One region of the Enterobacter sp. QK-SA4 genome, then DNA from elsewhere that is predicted to be linked to it. Evidence: predicted binding sites of a transcription regulator. Region 1 holds the regulator's gene; each other region holds the start of a gene.
What was found. The regulator Fur, encoded in region 1, represses iron uptake genes when iron is present. The targets are predictions, from matches to a motif close to ATAATAATGAGAACNACTATCAA.

Region 2: the regulator Fur is predicted to act here: its motif matches at 1,946-1,968, upstream of sodA (superoxide dismutase [Mn]).
Region 3: the regulator Fur is predicted to act here: its motif matches at 1,308-1,330, upstream of exbB (tol-pal system-associated acyl-CoA thioesterase).
Region 4: the regulator Fur is predicted to act here: its motif matches at 1,206-1,228, upstream of bfd (bacterioferritin-associated ferredoxin).

The regions. Positions count from the first base shown of each region.
Region 1 is NZ_JBXFXH010000007.1:3,451,715-3,454,821, forward strand. Features, by position in the region: gene ybfF (esterase) at 1-86, shown strand, start outside; gene ybfE (LexA regulated protein) at 215-502, shown strand; gene fldA (flavodoxin FldA) at 658-1,188, shown strand; gene fur (ferric iron uptake transcriptional regulator) at 1,479-1,925, shown strand; gene chiQ (ChiQ/YbfN family lipoprotein) at 2,066-2,392, opposite strand; partial or broken gene chiP (chitoporin ChiP) at 2,440-3,107, opposite strand, start outside.
Region 2 is NZ_JBXFXH010000007.1:53,536-56,642, reverse strand. Features, by position in the region: gene cpxA (envelope stress sensor histidine kinase CpxA) at 1-281, shown strand, start outside; gene yiiM (6-hydroxyaminopurine reductase) at 383-1,057, opposite strand; gene sodA (superoxide dismutase [Mn]) at 1,252-1,872, opposite strand; gene rhaT (L-rhamnose/proton symporter RhaT) at 2,161-3,107, shown strand, end outside.
Region 3 is NZ_JBXFXH010000007.1:801,456-804,562, reverse strand. Features, by position in the region: gene AC1VYI_RS05495 (hypothetical protein) at 1-42, shown strand, start outside; gene exbD (TonB system transport protein ExbD) at 85-510, opposite strand; gene exbB (tol-pal system-associated acyl-CoA thioesterase) at 515-1,246, opposite strand; gene metC (cystathionine beta-lyase) at 1,498-2,685, shown strand; gene yghB (DedA family general envelope maintenance protein YghB) at 2,829-3,107, shown strand, end outside.
Region 4 is NZ_JBXFXH010000007.1:408,184-411,290, forward strand. Features, by position in the region: gene tuf (elongation factor Tu) at 1-1,083, shown strand, start outside; gene bfd (bacterioferritin-associated ferredoxin) at 1,263-1,457, shown strand; gene bfr (bacterioferritin) at 1,530-2,006, shown strand; gene AC1VYI_RS03410 (prepilin peptidase) at 1,990-2,463, opposite strand; gene rpsJ (30S ribosomal protein S10) at 2,844-3,107, shown strand, end outside.

The DNA.
Region 1 (3,107 bases):
CCGGTGCAGGGCACTGGGTGCATGCGGAAAAACCGGATGCTGTGCTGCGCACCATTCGCCGCTATCTCGCTGATACTGCAAATTGATTAAAAAGAAAGCGACTGGAAGGCTGCAGGCGTCCAGTCGTTGGCGTGCCGTTTTTGGTGATGTATGATGGCGCGCTTATCGCCCGGGCATTAGCAGGGCGGCGTGTTTCCCCCGAAGTCTCAGAATCATGGCCAAAGAACAAACGGACCGTACGACACTAGATCTGTTCGCGAATGAGCGTCGCCCGGGACGACCCAAGACGAATCCGCTTTCGCGCGATGAACAGCTGCGTATCAATAAACGCAACCAGCTTAAACGCGATAAAAATCGTGGGCTTAAGCGTGTCGAACTGAAGCTCAACGCCGACGCGGTCGATGCACTTAATGAGCTGGCCGAGGCCCGAAATATCAGCCGTAGCGAGCTCATTGAAGAGATGCTGATCGCCCAGCTTGAGACGTTGCGCGGCCAGGCATAAGTCTGAAAATTCCCTTAATTACCCTTTTCATGTAGCACAGAGTGCAGTCCTGCGCGATAGCTGTTTCCGCAGGGTTGCCAGTTCTGCTATTATTGCCCTTATCCGTGGCCAAATTGCGCCACCATACTATTAAGTTTCAAGAGGTTATTTTACTCATGGCAATCATCGGCATTTTCTTTGGCAGTGATACCGGCAATACCGAAAATATCGCGAAAAACATTCAAAAACAGCTCGGTAAAGACGTTGCTGATGTGCATGACATCGCCAAGAGCAGCAAAGAAGATCTCGAAGGCTATGACATTCTGCTGCTGGGTATCCCAACCTGGTACTACGGTGAAGCCCAGTGCGACTGGGATGATTTCTTCCCGACGCTGGAAGAAGTGGACTTCAACGGTAAGCTGGTCGCCCTGTTTGGCTGTGGCGATCAGGAAGACTACGCCGAATACTTCTGTGACGCGCTGGGCACCATCCGCGATATCATTGAGCCGAACGGCGCGATTATCGTAGGCCACTGGCCGACCGCCGGTTACCACTTCGAAGCGTCTAAAGGCCTGGCCGATGACGATCATTTCGTGGGTCTGGCCATCGACGAAGACCGTCAGCCAGAGCTGACCGCAGAGCGCGTTGAGAAGTGGGTTAAGCAGATCCGTGAGGAACTGCACCTGGACGATATTCTGAACGCCTGATTTTATCGCGGCGCAGCGGCGGCTGCGCCCGTGCTCCAGGTCAAACCGATTAAATTAATCGCTACAATCTTTTAACTTTTTCGCCCAGACCTGTACAATGTCTCCCTGATAAAACGTGGTTTTCCATTGAGCAAGTTTGTTGGTGATACCACGTTTTTATAAGCATATTTTGCCTGAGACTTGCAGTTTTCATTTAGCCATGGCAGTTCTATAATGAGACGCATTATCCCGGGTGCATTTTCTGTCACTTCCTACAGAAGTGAATCGTTTAGCAACAGGACAGATTCCGCATGACTGACAACAATACCGCATTAAAGAAGGCTGGCCTGAAAGTTACGCTTCCTCGGTTAAAAATCCTTGAAGTGCTTCAGGGTCCAGACAATCACCATGTCAGTGCGGAAGACCTCTATAAACGTCTTATCGACATGGGTGAAGAGATCGGGCTGGCTACCGTCTATCGCGTGCTGAACCAGTTTGATGACGCGGGCATTGTTACCCGTCATAATTTCGAAGGCGGTAAATCTGTTTTCGAACTGACCCAGCAGCAGCACCACGATCACCTGATCTGCCTCGATTGCGGCAAGGTCATTGAATTCAGCGATGATTCCATTGAATCACGCCAGCGTGAAATCGCGGCGCGTCATGGCATCCGCCTGACGAACCACAGCCTGTATCTTTACGGTCACTGCGCTGAAGGCGACTGCCGCGAAGACGACCACGCGCACGACGCGAAATAATCAGTATTCATACTCTGAGCCAGCCGCAAGGTTGGCTTTTTTTTTGCCTGAAAAAGCCCGGTGGCGCTGCGCTTGCCGGGCCTACGGGCTATGACACCTTTGTAGGCCCGGCAAGCGCAGCGCCACCGGGCGTAAAGCACTTATTTATTGTTATTGCGTATCTCGTTCCAGATCTTATCGCAACGCTTCGCCACTTCCTGATCGTTACCGGTTTTACGCGCCTGGATACAGGCCTGGTAATCCATCACGCGGACGTTCTCCTGCGTCGCGAACTGCTCATGCGCTTTCTCTTTCTTCAGCACGTTCAGCACGCTCTGACAGGCTTGAATTTTCTCCGGCGATCCTTCCGCAGTATTTATGCAGGCGCTATACGCCTCCTTCAGACGGGAGTCCTCTTTCGGCGCCTGATTCTGAGCACACGCCACCAGCCCTGATGCCAGCAACGCGACGATTACGATTTTTTTCATCATGTACAGTCTCCATACCGGCGGGACTCAGCCCGCCGGTGCGTTCATCAGAAGATGGTGAATGGGGCAATAACCATGAATTTCACGTCACGTTCATCCTGGAAGATGTTGCCGTAACCGCCCGCATAGCTCGGGATATCGGAGTGGTTGTCATACTGAGTGAAGTGAAGTTTGAACATCGTGCCTTTCGCGCGGCCATCCTGCAGGGTATAGATAGCATCGAGGCTGTAGGAAGACTCTTTCAGGCGATAGTTGGGATCGTAGTATGCGTCCGGCGTGGCCATATCGGCAGGTTTTGCGTCCCAGGCGTAAGCGTAAGAGGCACCCACGGCCCAGCCCGGCAGGTTCCAGTTTTTCAGGTCATACATTGCGCCAAAGAAGACCGCTTTCTCACCGTCGGCGTTGAAGTCAGAGCGGTTATCCCACCAGATATCAAGACGACCGTTGGAGGAGGCGTAGGTCGGGGTCATACGCTGCAGGAAGTAGCCCTGCTGCCCTTCCGCCTTCACCCATGTGCCTTCCAGACGCAAATCAACCTGACCAACCTTATAGCCGAAGGTTAACGCCTGCAGCCACGCGGTGCCGTCATAAATGTCGTTGACGCCACCGTTGCTGACCTTGTCGCGCGTACCGTAGAACTGGTAGCTGGTGCTCAGCGGGCTACCCGCGACATCAAATTTGTAGCTGGCCTTGGCAAAATATTGATCGACATAGC
Region 2 (3,107 bases), 3.4 Mb from region 1:
CGCATACGAAGATTGAGGTGGCGTTCTCGGTGGATAAAGACGGGATCACCGTCATTGTCGATGACGACGGTCCTGGCGTCAGCCCGGAAGACCGCGAGCAGATTTTCCGTCCGTTCTATCGTACCGATGAGGCGCGCGACCGGGAATCAGGTGGTACGGGACTGGGTCTGGCGATTGTTGAAACTGCCATGCAGCAGCACCGTGGCTGGGTGAAAGCCGATGACAGTCCGCTGGGTGGACTACGGTTAACGCTGTGGTTACCGTTGTATAAGCGTTCTTAGTTTTCCCCTCATCCTACACCTCTCCCCATAGGGGAGAGGTGACTGCTCAGTGAGGTTTTTTCACCCTCGCCCTTTGGGGAGAGGGCCGGGGTGAGGGGCAGTTATTTCCCCCACAACCTCCGCGAATTGTCCTCGATCTTGCTGCTTAAACGCCGCTTCTGCATCGTTCTCGTCCAGCTGGTTGATAGCCCCGCCGCCGACAGCAGGCGGTGATACTGTTCGTCGTCAAACGGCATATGCCAGGCAATGGCGCAGGCGTCATAAACAGACACATCGCTCAGGCGCGACGCCAGTTCAAGCGGGGCGTCCGCTGAAATCTGCCCAGCCAGCACCACGCGATACAGCCAGCCGGTTTTACCCGCCTTTTGCAGCTGGGCCGACATATCCTGAATACCGAAATGGTAGTTGAGCTTGAAGCACGGCGAGCGCGGCTGCGTCACCTGAATCAGGGCATCGCCCCAGCGGTAGATATCACCGATAAACACGTTCTTTTCGGTGAGCCCTTCGGTGGAGAGATTCTCGCCAAACGCGGGGGCGACGAAGAGGTCCGCCTGCTCGGGGAATTCGGTTTTCCAGTGCTGGTAGTGTTCGCGCGGGTAGTGGCACAGCGCGCGATCGGGCCCACCGTGGATTTTCTTTTCGGCCTGCTCGTCACCCGCAAGCCCGAGGTCGGTTAACGTCAGCTCACCGTCGACCTGAATTTTGGCGATGGCACTCGGGCGGCTGCCGTCGTACTCCCTTACCTTGCCTGTAAATACATTCACCGGATAATGCATCGCTGCTCCTTTTATGCCCTAAATAATTCGAGTTGCAGGAAGGCGGCAAGAGAGTGAATCCCCAGGAGCTTACTCAGGTAAGTGACTGGGGTGAGCGAACGCAGCCAACGCACCTGCAACTTGAAGTATGACGGGTATACAGATACAAAAAAAGCGAGTCATAAGACTCGCTTCTCACAGGCGTCAATGCAACCTTATTTTTTAGCGGCGAAACGCGCTGCTGCTTCGTCCCAGTTCACCACGTCCCAGAAGGCTTTGATGTAGTCCGGGCGACGGTTCTGGAATTTCAGGTAGTAAGCGTGTTCCCACACGTCCAGGCCCAGGATTGGGAAGCCGGATGCGCCAGAGATTGCTTCACCCATCAGCGGGGAGTCCTGGTTAGCAGTAGACACTACCGCCAGCTTGTCGCCTTTCAGAACCAGCCACGCCCAGCCAGAGCCGAAACGGGTTGCAGCGGCTTTTTCGAATTCCGCTTTGAAGTTGTCTACGGAGCCGAAGTCGCGCTCGATAGCCGCTTTCAGGTCGCCCTGCAGGGTGGTACCGGTCTTCAGGCCTTTCCAGAACAGGCTGTGGTTAGCGTGGCCGCCAGCGTTGTTACGCAGAACGGTTTTCTTGTCCGCTGGCAGCTGGTCCAGCTTGGTGATCAGCTCTTCAGCAGACAGGTTAGCGAACTCTGGCAGGCTTTCCAGCGCGGCGTTCGCGTTGTTCACATAGGTCTGGTGGTGTTTAGTGTGATGGATTTCCATCGTCTGCTTGTCGAAATGCGGTTCCAGTGCGTCGTAGGCATACGGCAGGGATGGCAGTGTATAACTCATAATCCTCTCCATTATTGTCGGGCGGCACAGCTGTTAATGCCGCGTAAGCAGTTGGTTCATTATAGTTAATTAAATGATATTGAAAATGATTATCAATGCCGTAGTTTTTATAAGGTTATTTGATTTTTGCCTTATCACAAAATTGTGAGTCTGCTCACCCGGTTAACGTGCTGATTGCCATCCAAAACTAAATTGCGGCAACAGTCTGAAGGTTCCTGAACTGCCTAATTTTTACACTCATCAAGCCGGGGGGAAGCCACCGGCTATAAAAACGATGAGGACGTAAAAATGAATCATGCGATTACGATGGGTATCTTCTGGCATTTGATAGGCGCGGCCAGTGCAGCCTGTTTCTATGCCCCGTTTAAAAAGGTGAAAGGGTGGTCGTGGGAAACCATGTGGTCAGTTGGCGGTACCGTGTCCTGGCTGATTTTGCCGTGGACCATTAGCGCCATGCTGCTCCCGGATTTCTGGGGCTACTTTACTTCCTTCAGTGCCTCCACCCTCCTGCCAGTGTTTCTGTTCGGGGCGATGTGGGGCATCGGCAACATCAATTACGGCCTGACCATGCGCTACCTCGGGATGTCGATGGGTATTGGCATCGCAATTGGCATTACGCTCATCGTCGGCACGCTGATGACGCCCATTCTTAACGGCAATGTCGACGTGTTGATCAACACCAAAGGCGGGCAAATGACGCTGCTTGGCGTGCTTGTTGCGGTGATAGGCGTGGGTATCGTCACCCGCGCGGGACAGTTGAAAGAGCGCAAGATGGGCATCAAAGCCGAAGACTTTAACCTGAAGAAGGGGCTGCTGCTGGCAGTGATGTGCGGCATCTTCTCGGCGGGCATGTCGTTCGCCATGAACGCCGCAAAACCCATGCACGAAGCGGCCGCCGCGCTGGGCGTCGACCCGCTGTACGTGGCGCTGCCAAGCTACGTGGTGATCATGGGCGGCGGCGCGTTGGTAAACCTCGGCTTCTGCTTTATTCGTCTGGCAAAAGTGAAGGATTTGTCGGTAAAAGCCGATTTCTCACTGGCAAAATCCTTAATCATCACCAATGTGCTGCTGTCGATGCTGGGCGGCCTCATGTGGTATCTGCAGTTCTTTTTCTACGCCTGGGGCCACGCCAGCATCCCACCACAGTACGACTACATAAGCTGGATGCTGCATATGAGCTTCTACGTGTTGTGTGGCGGACTGGTTGGGCTGGTACTGAAGGAGTGGAATAACGC
Region 3 (3,107 bases), 2.7 Mb from region 1:
GCAACCCCCTCTACCGCACCGACGGATAGCAAAAACGCATAAACCAGCAGGTATAAAAAAAGCCGGCTTTCGCCAGCTTCTTTATCACTTCGAGGCCGCTATCTCTTCGCCGACCAGTCCAATCTTCAGGTAACCCGCCTGATGCAGCGTGTCCATTACCTTCATCATGGTTTCATAATCAACGGTTTTATCCGCACGGAAGAAGACCGTGGTGTCTTTCTTACCGCCCGTAAGCTGCTCCAGCGCCGGGATGACCGAGTCGGCCGTCACCGGGTCATTCCCGAGGAACATGGATTTATCCGCCTTCACCGACAGGTAGATAGGCTTCTCCGGGCGCGGCTGGGGCTGGCTGGAAGAGGCAGGCAGATTAACCTTCACATCCACCGTCGCCAGCGGTGCGGCCACCATGAAGATAATCAGCAGAACCAGCATGACGTCGATAAACGGCGTCACGTTGATTTCATGCATTTCGCCGTTATCGTCCAGATTTTCGTTTAGACGCATCGCCATACTCTTAACCTGCGCGCAGTTTAGACGCCGCGTGCACCGGCTTAACCGAGCTGGCGTTCAGGTCGAGATCGCGGCTTTGCAGCAGCAGAACCTGCGCGGCAACGTCACCCAGCGTGGCTTTGTAGCTGCCAATCATACGCGCGAAGATGTTGTAGATGACCACCGCCGGAATAGCGGCAACCAGACCGATTGCCGTCGCCAACAGCGCTTCTGCGATACCCGGCGCCACGACCGCCAGGTTGGTGGTTTGGGTCTGCGCGATACCGATAAAGCTGTTCATGATGCCCCAGACCGTTCCGAAAAGACCGATAAACGGTGAGATCGCGCCGATGGTCGCCAGATAACCATTGCCGCGTCCCATGTGTCGGCCAACGGCCGCAACGCGACGCTCCAGGCGGAAACCGGTACGTTCTTTGATGCCTTCGTTATCTTCACTGCCAGCGGAGAGTTCCAGCTCGTTCTGTGCTTCATTCACTAACAGGGTGGTCAGGCTTTTCGCGTGAAAGGATGAGGTCATATCTGCAGCCTGATCCAGAGAGCGGGCTTCTGCCAGCTGCTGCTGTTCCCGCTTAAGGCGGCGCTTCTGAGAAAGCAGCTCGGCGCTCTTGCTGAAGAAAATAGCCCAGGTGACAACGGACGCCAGAATCAGGCCGATCATCACAATCTTAACCACGATGTCAGCATGCTGATACATGCCCCAAACGGAGAGATCCGTCTGCATCAAATTATTACCCACTCTGTATCTCCAGGACGCAAATCACAAAATCTGAGCGTAATAATATCAAAACGTCGTCGAATTGATAGTAGTTCTCATTAGTATTTGCATGGTGCCGTAATTTTCGCTCACTTTCCTTGCGCTTACGCAGTAAAAATTTCTTATGCGAATTTTTGCTAATATTTTCTGCTTATTCGATAAGCCTCGGGGTGCAGTTTTTTCCAATCGTGGTAGTCTGGACGTCCAGACGTATAAAAACAGGGTTAGCGAACATGACAAAGAAGCATCTTGATACCACGCTGGTACAGGCAGGACGCAGCAAAAAATATACGCAGGGATCGGTCAACAGCGTGATTCAACGAGCCTCCTCGCTGGTGTTTGATACCGTTGAGGAGAAAAAAATTGCCACGCGCAACCGCGCGAAAGGCGGGTTGTTTTATGGCCGTCGCGGCACGCTAACCCATTTTTCGCTGCAGGAGGCGATGTGCGAGCTGGAAGGCGGCGCGGGCTGCGCGCTGTTCCCGTGCGGGGCGGCGGCGGTCGCCAACACCATTCTGGCGTTTGTGGAACAGGGCGACCATATCCTGATGACCAACACCGCCTATGAACCCAGCCAGGACTTCTGTACCAAAATCCTCAGCAAGCTCGGCGTAACGACCGGCTGGTTCGACCCGCTGATTGGCGAAGGCATTGCCGAACTTATTCAGCCAAACACGCGCATTGTGTTCCTGGAATCTCCGGGATCGCTCACCATGGAAGTTCACGACGTGCCGGCTATCGTGAAGGCCGTGCGCAGCAAAGCCCCAGAGGCGATCGTGATGATCGACAACACCTGGGCGGCGGGCGTGCTGTTTAAAGCGCTGGAATTCGACGTTGATATCTCGATTCAGGCGGCGACGAAATACCTGATAGGCCACTCTGACGGCATGATTGGCACCGCGGTTTCCAATGCGCGCTGCTGGGATCAGCTGCGTGAAAATGCCTACCTGATGGGCCAGATGGTGGATGCAGATACGGCCTACATGACCAGCCGCGGACTCCGCACGCTGGGCGTTCGCCTGCGTCAGCACCATGAAAGCAGCCTGAAGGTGGCCGAATGGCTGGCGCAGCATCCGCAGGTTGAGCGCGTGAATCATCCCGCGCTACCGGGCAGTAAAGGCCACGAATTTTGGCAGCGTGACTTTACGGGCAGCAGCGGTTTGTTCTCGTTCGTACTGAAAAAGCGGCTAAATAACGACGAGCTGGCGAGCTATCTGGATAATTTTACCCTCTTCAGCATGGCCTACTCCTGGGGCGGTTTTGAATCACTGATCCTGCCTAATCAGCCGGAACAGGTTGCGGCTCTGCGTCCCGGCGGTGAAGTGGACTTCAGCGGTACCTTGATTCGACTGCATATCGGTTTAGAAAACGTTGACGATCTGATTGCCGATTTAGCAGCAGGGTTCGAGCGTATCGTGTAGAGTGCTGGCTGAAAATGTACTCTCTGGACGCTTTTGTGGACACGGCGATGAGAAAAGTCTGCATGAGTTGCGCCCGGGATCAAACCCGACGGGCGAATAAGGGAGTACAATAGCGCTATATCTGCTGTTCCACAGGAAAGTCCATGGCTGTTATTCAAGATATTATCGCGGCGCTCTGGCAACACGACTTTGCCGCGCTGGCGGATCCTCACGTCGTCGGTATCGTTTACCTCGTGATGTTCGCAACACTGTTTCTGGAAAATGGATTACTGCCAGCCTCGTTTTTACCCGGTGACAGCCTGCTTTTACTTGCCGGGGCATTAATCGGGAAAGGCGTCATGGACTTCACGCCAACGATGGTTATTCTCACCTCTGCAGCCAGCCTGGGCTGCTGGCTGAGCTATCTGCAGGGCCGCTGGCTT
Region 4 (3,107 bases), 3.0 Mb from region 1:
GTTCTGGCTAAAACCTACGGTGGTTCTGCTCGTGCATTCGACCAGATCGATAACGCACCAGAAGAAAAAGCTCGTGGTATCACCATCAACACTTCCCACGTTGAATATGACACCCCGACTCGCCACTACGCACACGTAGACTGCCCAGGCCACGCCGACTATGTTAAAAACATGATCACCGGTGCTGCGCAGATGGACGGCGCGATCCTGGTTGTTGCTGCGACTGACGGCCCAATGCCTCAGACTCGTGAGCACATCCTGCTGGGTCGTCAGGTAGGCGTTCCTTTCATCATCGTGTTCCTGAACAAATGCGACATGGTTGATGACGAAGAGCTGCTGGAACTGGTAGAGATGGAAGTTCGTGAACTGCTGTCTCAGTACGATTTCCCGGGCGACGATACCCCAATCGTTCGTGGTTCTGCTCTGAAAGCGCTGGAAGGCGAAGCAGAGTGGGAAGCGAAAATCATCGAACTGGCTGGCTTCCTGGATTCTTACATCCCAGAACCAGAGCGTGCGATTGACAAGCCATTCCTGCTGCCAATCGAAGACGTATTCTCCATCTCCGGTCGTGGTACCGTTGTTACCGGTCGTGTTGAGCGCGGTATCATCAAAGTTGGCGAAGAAGTTGAAATCGTTGGTATCAAAGAGACTGCGAAGTCTACCTGTACTGGCGTTGAAATGTTCCGCAAACTGCTGGACGAAGGCCGTGCTGGTGAGAACGTTGGTGTTCTGCTGCGTGGTATCAAACGTGAAGAAATCGAACGTGGTCAGGTTCTGGCGAAGCCAGGCTCAATCAAGCCACACACCAAGTTCGAATCTGAAGTGTACATTCTGTCCAAAGACGAAGGCGGCCGTCATACTCCGTTCTTCAAAGGCTACCGTCCACAGTTCTACTTCCGTACAACTGACGTGACCGGTACCATCGAACTGCCAGAAGGCGTTGAGATGGTAATGCCAGGCGACAACATCAAGATGGTTGTGACGCTGATCCACCCAATCGCGATGGACGACGGTCTGCGTTTCGCAATCCGTGAAGGCGGCCGTACCGTTGGCGCGGGCGTTGTTGCTAAAGTTCTGGGCTAATTAATTATCCCCGAATAAAAAAAGGACGCTTCGGCGTCCTTTTTTGTTTTCTACCACTCAGGTACTGTCACAAAATTACGCATTTTTTGCCTGCTCCCGCCCCGTATTGTGGCGTTTGTGCTATTGTAATCATAACCATTCTCACTTACACTTTGCGCATAATTTGAACGGGAGTCTCTATGTACGTTTGTTTATGTAATGGTGTAAGCGACAAGAAAATACGTCAGGCCGTTCGTCAGTTTCAGCCTCAGTCATTTCAGCAGCTACGCAAATTTGTTCCTGTGGGAAATCAATGCGGTAAATGTGTACGTGCTGCGCGAGAGATCATGCAGGACGAATTGATGCAGATCCCGGAATACAAAGAGATCGCGTAAGCGCCCATCTTTTTTTTGACATCCCTGTAGCCCGATCTACGCTTCAATGAGTGGAAGCGGAGGGACTATATAATGAAAGGTGATGTTAAAATCATAAGTTATCTCAATAAATTATTGGGAAATGAGCTTGTCGCAATTAACCAGTACTTTCTTCACGCGAGAATGTTCAAAAACTGGGGGCTTAAACGTCTGAACGACGTTGAGTACCATGAATCGATTGATGAAATGAAGCACGCTGATAAATATATCGAGCGTATTTTATTCCTTGAAGGTATTCCAAACCTGCAGGATCTCGGAAAGCTGGGCATCGGAGAAGATGTCGAAGAGATGCTGCGTTCCGACCTCAGGCTGGAACTGGAAGGCGCCAAAGATCTCCGTGAAGCCATTGCCTATGCCGACAGCGTACATGACTACGTCAGTCGCGATATGATGATCCAGATCCTGGCCGATGAAGAAGGCCATATTGACTGGCTGGAAACGGAGCTGGATCTGATTGCTAAAATCGGTCTGCAGAACTACCTTCAGTCGCAGATTAAAGTGGAAGAGTAATCACCGTCTTCCAGCCTACGCATAAACCCGCTGCTGCCAGAAATGGCCCAAAAGGCAGTGGGTTTTTTAATGCTCCCTTATCGCCGGTGAGTAACGAAAACACAAGAATGCTAAGTAGCGCCATAAGCGCAGCGAGTAACGCCAGCGTAGGCAGTATGCACCAGCCATGCCACGCACCAAGCGCCGCCAGGTATTTTACATCGCCGTATCCCATCCCTTCACGCCGGCAGATAAACCGATATCCCCAGTAAATAACGGCAAAGCCGACATATCCAGCCATCGCACCCACCACTGCACTTGGCAGAAAATCAGGTTGGACACAGAGCTGGAAGAGCAGGCCCGCCCATAGCAGCGGGCAGAGAAATTTATCGGGAAGCAGTCCGTAGCGAATATCCGCATGTACAAGAAAGGCAGTCAGCGAAAAATAGATCAGCAAAAAGGGGAGGGTGGTTAACATGGCAAAGGCCTCAAAGGGGTTTGAGCGCATCCTCGCTATAATCGGCCTGGTCGGCAATCTATAAAAACGACACTTGCGTAGGGGCTCGAGACAAAGCCTTGAGAAGGGATACATTGCGTAAAAAGTTGCGCGCCCTTACGCATACTGCGCCTCTGGCGCTTAATTTCTAAACGGCACTTGCGTCTTGTCCAGATTTACGTATAATGCGCGGGCTTGTCGTAATTGACGGCGGGTTCAATCAGAACCAGAGTAGCTCATTTTGTTACTCAACAATGCTCCCAATTGGGGAGCTACGTAAGAACGGTTACACTCTCCCATCAATCGTAATGGGTTTGAGGAGTAATCATTTTCGTTTATAAAATAATTGGAGCTCTGGTCTCATGCAGAACCAAAGAATCCGTATCCGCCTTAAAGCGTTTGATCATCGTCTGATCGATCAATCAACCGCGGAAATCGTCGAGACTGCTAAGCGCACTGGTGCGCAAGTCCGTGGTCCGATCCCGCTGCCGACCCGCAAAGAGCGCTTCACCGTTCTGATCTCTCCGCACGTCAACAAAGACGCGCGCGATCAGTACGAAATCCGCACTCACAAGCGTCTGGTTGACATCGTTGAGCCAACTGAGAAAACCGTTGATGCTCTGATG